Regions from separate parts of the Rhodococcus opacus B4 genome, predicted to be linked through region 1. Evidence: riboswitches for the same ligand, from Rfam matches in the RefSeq annotation. Region 1 holds a riboswitch; the other holds the start of a gene.

Region 1 (3,375 bases):
ACGGCGGGATCCACGGATACCCCGTCGAGCACGAGGTGTCCGCCGCGGCTCCAGCCGAGGTTCTTCGCGTGCAACGTCATCGGCTGGTCCTCATGCGGAAGAGGATGACGGCGAAGGCCGGAACGCCGATCAGGGCGGTGACGACGCCGACGGGAACCTCTTGCGGTGCGAACACCGTGCGGGCGATCGCGTCCACCCACACCATGAAGACGGCACCGACCACGGCGGTGGTGGGGAGCAGCCGGCTGTGCCGGGGACCGACGAGGAACCGTGCGGCGTGCGGCAGGACCAGTCCGACGAACCCGATCGCGCCTGCGGCGCTCACCAGGGCGGCGGTGACGAGTGCGGTGATGGTCAGCAGGAGGATCCGAATCCATCGCACAGACACCCCGAGTGCGGCGGCCGCGGAGTTCCCGAACGTGAACGCGTCCAGCGCCGACGACTGGGTCAGGCACACCAGCAGTCCCACAAGAGTGACTGCCCCGCACAGGGTGACGTCGGCCCAATCGGCACCGGAGAGCGAACCGAGCAGCCAGAACAGCACCCCGCGGGTCTGCTCGGCGTCTGCCGACGAGATCACGATGAACGACGTCAACGCCGAGAACAGCTGCGTCCCAGCCACTCCCGCGAGCACCACCCGGGACGTACCGCCGCCTGCGCCGGCAGCGAGCAGCATCACCAGGGCGAACGAGATCACCGCGCCCGCGAACGCTCCCGCCGACAGCGACACCGCGCCTGCACCGAGACCGAGGACCGCGACGAGCACCGCCCCGGTGGACGCCCCCGACGAGATGCCGAGCACGAACGGATCGGCGAGCGGATTCCGCAACAGCGACTGCATGATCGCCCCGCACAGCGCGAGTCCCGCGCCGCAGACGGCGGCGAGGAGGGTGCGGGGCAGTCTCAGTTCCCAGACGATGCCCTCTTTGATGCGGCTGATGTCGGTGGCGCCGAATCCGAGGCGCTCGAACACAACCGCGTAGACGTCGCCGACGGACAGGCTGGCGGGTCCGATCGTGATGACGACGGCGATCGACGCCGCCAGTACGGCGAGCCCGCCGAGCAGGCATGCCCCGAGCAGCGGCCGGGAGTCGAACCGTGTGGCCACCACGGTCAGTTCGCCAGTCCCCACTGCTTCAGCGCGGCCGCGGTCTTCTCCACCCCGTCGATGGTGCGGATCGACGGGTTCAGGTCGGCGCCGTTGACCACGATGTACCGCTTGTCGCGGACGGCGGCGAGCCGCTGGGTGACCGGGTTCGATTCGAGGAACGCGATCTTGCTGTCGAGAGCGTCACCGTCGATGCTGCGGCGACTCAGGTCCGCGAGGACGAGGGCGGTCGGGTCGCGGTCGAGGACGCTCTCCCAGCTGACCTGGGGCCATTCGTTGGTGGTGTCGGCGAAGATATTGTCGGCGCCGACGGAGTTGGTGATGATGCCCGAGGATCCGCAGCAGCCCGCCATGTACGGAGTGTTGGTGTCGGCGAACCAGTACGCGAGGGAGACGCCGGACGCCTCGACCTCCCGCGACGCGGCGTCGAATCGCTGCTGCAGTTCCGCGACGAACTGCTCGCCGCGGTCGCGGACGTCGAAGATGGCGGCGAGTTCGCGGATCTCCTTGTAGACGGTGTCGATGCGCAGCGGTTCGGTGCGTGCCCCGTCCGCATTCACGCTCTCGTCCGTCTTGCCGTCGCAGTCGGTGGGCGAGAGGTAGCTGGGGACGCCGAGTTGGTCGAACTGGTTCCGGTCGGCGACACCGCCCGGACCGAGAGTGCCGCCGAACGAGGCCGACACGAAGTCGGGTTCGGTGTCGAGGACCACCTCGAACGACGGCTTGTTGTCGGCGAGCCGCGGAACCTTCACGTTGTCTTCGGCCAGGTTGTCGCGGATAGGGTCGGTCCAGGTGGCGGTTCCCACCATCCGGTCGGCAAGGCCGAGGGAGAGCAGGATCTCGGTCGAGCCCTGGTTGAGCGACACCGCTCGTTGCGGCGGGGCGTCGATGGTGACGGTGTGCCCGCAGTTTTCGATGGTCATCGGAAAGCTCGAGGACGCCGAGGCCTTCTCGGGCGCCGGTGCGTCGGACGACGACGAGCATGCCGAGACCAGAAGGGCCGAGCCGGCAGTGAGGGCGGCGAGGTGCCGCCAAGACGTGCGCATGAAGAGCGAACTCCTTCATCAGGGCCCAGTCGCGGAGCCGAGGATCGTCACAACTCGATCGACGAGTAGTCGGACTCCGAACCAAAGGGTTCGTTACCGTTGCGCGTCAGCCCCGGATTTCCACCGGGTTCCCTCGCCGATCCTGGCCGCATGGACGGCCTCGGACACCATATACGGCGGTCACAGACATGTGTGGGTGCGCCCCGGGGTCAGGAGACGGTGATGCCCACGCGCTGACCCCGGGACGCAGTTCGTGGGGTCAGGCGACGACAGAGCGTTGCGCGACGCCGGTGTACTCCGACAGCGGGCGGATCAGGGCGTTCGATTCTCCCTGCTCGATGATGTGGGCGGTCCACCCGGTGATGCGGCTCATCACGAAGATGGGGGTGAACACCTCGATGTCGAAGCCCATCAGGTAGTAGGCGGGCCCGGTGGGGAAGTCGAGGTTCGGTTTGATTCCGGTGGCCTCGTTCATCGTCTTCTCGAGGATCTCGTACATCTGCACCCACCTGTCGCCGTCGGTGCGGGCGGCGACGTCGAGGAAAGCCTGCTTCATGGTGGGAACGCGGGAGTCGCCGTTCTTGTAGACGCGGTGCCCGAAACCCATCACCTTGTCCTTGGCGGCGAGCTTGCCAAGCAGCCACTGCTCGGCGAGGGCGGGGTCGCCGATCTCGAGCATGTGATGCATGACGGCCTCATTGGCGCCGCCGTGCAGCGGCCCCTTCAGTGCCCCGATGGCGGCGGTGACGGCGCTGTAAATGTCCGACAGCGTCGAGGTCACCACCCGCGCGGCGAAGGTGGACGCGTTGAAGGAGTGCTCAGCGTAGAGGATCAGCGACACCTCGAACGCCTTGACCAGCTCCGGGGCCGGCACCTCCCCGAAGCACATGTGCAGGAAGTTCTCCGCGAACCCCAGATGACTGTGCGGGGCGATCGGGTCGAGGCCGCGGCGGCGGCGGTGATCGGCGGCAACGATGGTCGGCAGCACCGCCATCATCCGCAACGCCTTGGCCCGGTTGGCGTTTGGAGTGTTGTCGTCCTCTTCAGGGTCCTCGGCGCCGAGGTAGCTGATCGCGGTGCGCACCACATCCATCGGGTGGCAGTTCTCCGGCAGCTTCGTCACCAGCGACAGCAGCGACCGATCGGCCCGGCGGGCGGCCCGCTCACGCTGGGTGAACAGGGCCAGCTGCGCGTCGGTGGGCAGTTCCCCGTTCCACAGCA
Region 2 (3,375 bases), 3.6 Mb from region 1:
GAGGACCATCAGGCCCGCGACGATCCCGACCGCGATGGCGACCGGCCGACGCATCACCCAGGTGACGACGGAGCCCCAGAATGTGCGGGCGCGCACCTCACCGCGCTGCGCCGCATCCTTGCGCCAGGTCAGCGCGTTGATGCGGTGACCGAGGATCGCGAGCAGCGCGGGCACCGCGGTGAGGGACAGCAGCGCCGCACTCGCGACCGCGGCCATCGCCCCGAACCCGAGCGACTTGATCACGTCCTGCGGAAAGACCAGCATTCCCGAGAACGCGCACACGAGAAGCAGACCGGAGAACAGCACGGTGCGGCCCGCGGTCAGGACTGTGCGCCGGGTCGCCTCGGCCACGTCGGCGCCGGACTCGAGTTCCTCGCGGAAACGGCCGACGATGAACAGGCCGTAGTCGATCGCGAGCCCCAGGCCCAGCAGGGATGCCACGTTGATCGCGAACGAACTGACGTCGGTGAACAGTGTCAGCAGGCGCAGCGTCGCGAGGGCACTGAATATCGAGAGCAGCCCGACGAACACCGGTACGGCGGCGGCGACCAGTCCGCCGAAGATGAAGACCAGCAACACGAGAGTGATCGGGAGCGCGATCGCCTCGGCCAGCACCAGGTCCTGCTGCAGCCGGTTGTTGAACGCCACACCCACCACCGAGTTTCCGGCGAACTCGGTGTCGACGCCCTCCACCTCGAGCTTCGGGAGCAGATCGTTGAACGTGGCGGCGGTGATCCCGGCATCCGGGTCGACGGTGATCGCTGCGGACGCCTTGGTGCCGTCCCCCGACACCATCGACTGCTTCCGCGTCGCGTCCGCGGTCCAGTAGGAGTTCACCGAATACGTCGGCACCTCGGCGGCGAACCGGTCGAGACTCGCGGTGACCTGGGGGCCGATGTCGTCGAGGGTCTTCCCGTCGGGTGCGGTGTAGATGGCGATGATGTCCGGGGTCTGCGGACCCAGATTCGCCTCGACGATTCGCGCGACCTCGGCGGATTCGCTACCGGGGTCGGTGAATCCACCCGAGCTGAGCTTCGCGAACACGCCGGTGCCCCATGCACCGCTCACCAGAACGGCGAACACGGCGAGGGTCAGGACCCACCATTTGCGTGAAACAACGGTCGAGGCCCAACGTGTCATGCGTCAACTCCGGGTGGTCGGGGGCGGTCGGCTGCGACTGCCGACTGTAGTGCGGATCGAGGGATCACCGGTGGGGGTGTGACGCGGGTCCCGGCGAATCGTGCATACTCGGCAGTGCACTTGCAGCCACACGCACGGGGGAAGCCGGTCCGAATCCGGCGCTGACCCGCAACGGTAGGCCACCAGAGCATTTCGGTGGCGAGCCCGAATACCCGCCGTGTGGTGCGACATCCTTTTCGTCGTGGTCTACGAAGCGGAGTCCCGCAGGCGCGCCTCCGCGTGGGCGTCTGCCGGCTTCTCATTCGTGGCTCTGAGCCGCAATGAGGTTTACATGTACTGTCAGTCGTTCCGAAGTTCCGCCCTGGTCACGTTCGCCGTGGCCGCGCTGGTGGTCGCGGGATGTTCACGCGGGGAGTCCGTGGGGGAGACCGCTTCCACCGAATCTTTCGCCGAGCCGGTGTCCGTCACCAACTGCGCGCGAACGGAGACGTTCGACGCGCCGCCCCAGCGCATCGTCAGCATGAACGATCACGTCACCGAGGTGCTGATCGAGATGGGGGCGGGCGATCGCATCGTCGGCACGGGGTACGGCGACGCGACCCCGCTGCCGGAGTTCGCGGAACAGTTCGCGAAGATCCCGAAACTCGCGACGGAGTACCCGACCCGGGAGCAGATCCTCGACCTCGACCCCGACCTGGTGGTCGGCGGCATGCGCAGCGCGTTCGACGAGAAGGAGGGGCGATCACGCGAGTCCCTCGGGGAACAGGGCATTCCGACCTTCCTGTTCTCCGAGTACTGCGGGCAGGGCTTCCCCGACATCGGGCTGCTGCGCAGCGACTACGGCCAGCTCGGTGAGATCCTCGGTGTTCCGGACGAGGCGCGCGCCGTCAGCGACCGGGTGACGTCCGGACTGCAGGCCGTGCGGGACGAGATCGCAGGCGCCGCGCCGGTTCCGACGTTCTTCTACGATTCCGGCGAGGACGTCCCGCTGACGATCGGCGGTGTGGGTGTCGGCCAGCTCATCGCGGACCATGCGGGCGCGGCCAACCTGTTCGCCGAGGGCGAGAAGCCGTATTCGAAGTCCACGTGGGAGGTCATCGGCGAACGCGCGCCGGAGGCGATCGTCGTCCTCGACTACGGCACGACGAGTGCGCAGGCGAAGATCGACTTCCTGAAGTCGCACCCGATCATGTCGACGACGCCGGCCGTGAAAGCCGGCCGGTTCGTGGTGGTGCCGCTCGACGACTTCTTCGAGAGCCCGCGTCTGGTGCGATCGGTGGAGACGATCGCGCGGGCGCTGCATCCGGATGTCGTCGGCGCGCGGTGACGGTCACCACGGAACGGGCGGCGCCGACGGAGCGGACGGCGCACCCGGCCCGCGCACGCCTCGGTTTCGCGGGCCTGGTGCTGCTGCTCGCGCTGGCGACGCTGTTCGTCCTCGGCCTGGCGGTGTCGTTCGGTTCGGTGCGCATCCCGGTCGGTGACGTCTGGGCAATCGTCGCGCACCGGGTGGCGCCCGGCGCGTTCGACCCCTGGTGGTCGCAGGCGCGGGAATCGATCGTCGTCGACTCGCGGCTGCCGCGGGCGCTGACCGCGGCGGTCGTCGGGGCGGCGCTCGCCCTGGCCGGCGCCGTGGCGCAGGCGGTGACGCGTAATCCGCTGGCCGATCCGTATCTGCTCGGGGTGTCGTCGGGCGCGGGTTTCGGCGTGGTGGTGGTGACGGTGCTCGGCCTCGGGGTGGGGGCGCTCGGCGCGTTCACGATTCCCGTCGCGGCGTTCCTGGGCGCGATGGTGCCGCTGTTCCTGTCACTGGCGATCGGCGGCCGGTATCCGCAGCCGACCGCCGTCATCCTCGTCGGTGTCGCGTCGGCGCAGGTGTTCTCGGCTCTCATCACGTTCTCGATCCTCGTCGTCGCCGACGAGCACCAACTGAGTTCGGTGATGCACTGGCTGGCGGGCGGTTTCGGCGACTCGCGGTGGTCGACGGTGATCTTCCCGGCCGTGGCCCTCGCCACGGTGGGGGCGGCGATGATGCTGAGCGCGAGCCGCATCGACCTGCTGCAGGCCGGAGACGACGGCGCCGCCGCCCTCGGGCTGAACGTGCGGCGCTTCCGCGTCGTGCAATTGCTCGGGGTGTCGATGCTGGCCGGGGCGGCCGTGTCCGTCGCGGGCGGCATCGGCTTCATCGGACTGCTCGTGCCGCACCTGGCCGGGTACGTCGTGGGCGCCCGTGCG

The links. Region 1 has a riboswitch for cobalamin ahead of ROP_RS15075 (ABC transporter substrate-binding protein). Riboswitches for the same ligand answer to the same signal wherever they lie in the genome.
Region 2: linked by a shared signal. The riboswitch ahead of ROP_RS31195 (ABC transporter substrate-binding protein) and the one ahead of ROP_RS15075 (ABC transporter substrate-binding protein) in region 1 are both predicted to bind cobalamin.

The regions. Positions count from the first base shown of each region.
Region 1 covers NC_012522.1:3,278,423-3,281,797, forward strand. The annotation lists gene ROP_RS15065 (ABC transporter ATP-binding protein) at 1-80, opposite strand, end outside; gene ROP_RS15070 (FecCD family ABC transporter permease) at 77-1,111, opposite strand; gene ROP_RS15075 (ABC transporter substrate-binding protein) at 1,114-2,154, opposite strand; cobalamin riboswitch at 2,197-2,341, opposite strand; gene ROP_RS15080 (bifunctional 2-methylcitrate synthase/citrate synthase) at 2,414-3,375, opposite strand, start outside.
Region 2 covers NC_012522.1:6,885,070-6,888,444, forward strand. The annotation lists gene ROP_RS31190 (MMPL family transporter) at 1-1,140, opposite strand, end outside; cobalamin riboswitch at 1,233-1,375, shown strand; gene ROP_RS31195 (ABC transporter substrate-binding protein) at 1,472-2,467, shown strand; gene ROP_RS31200 (FecCD family ABC transporter permease) at 2,464-3,375, shown strand, end outside.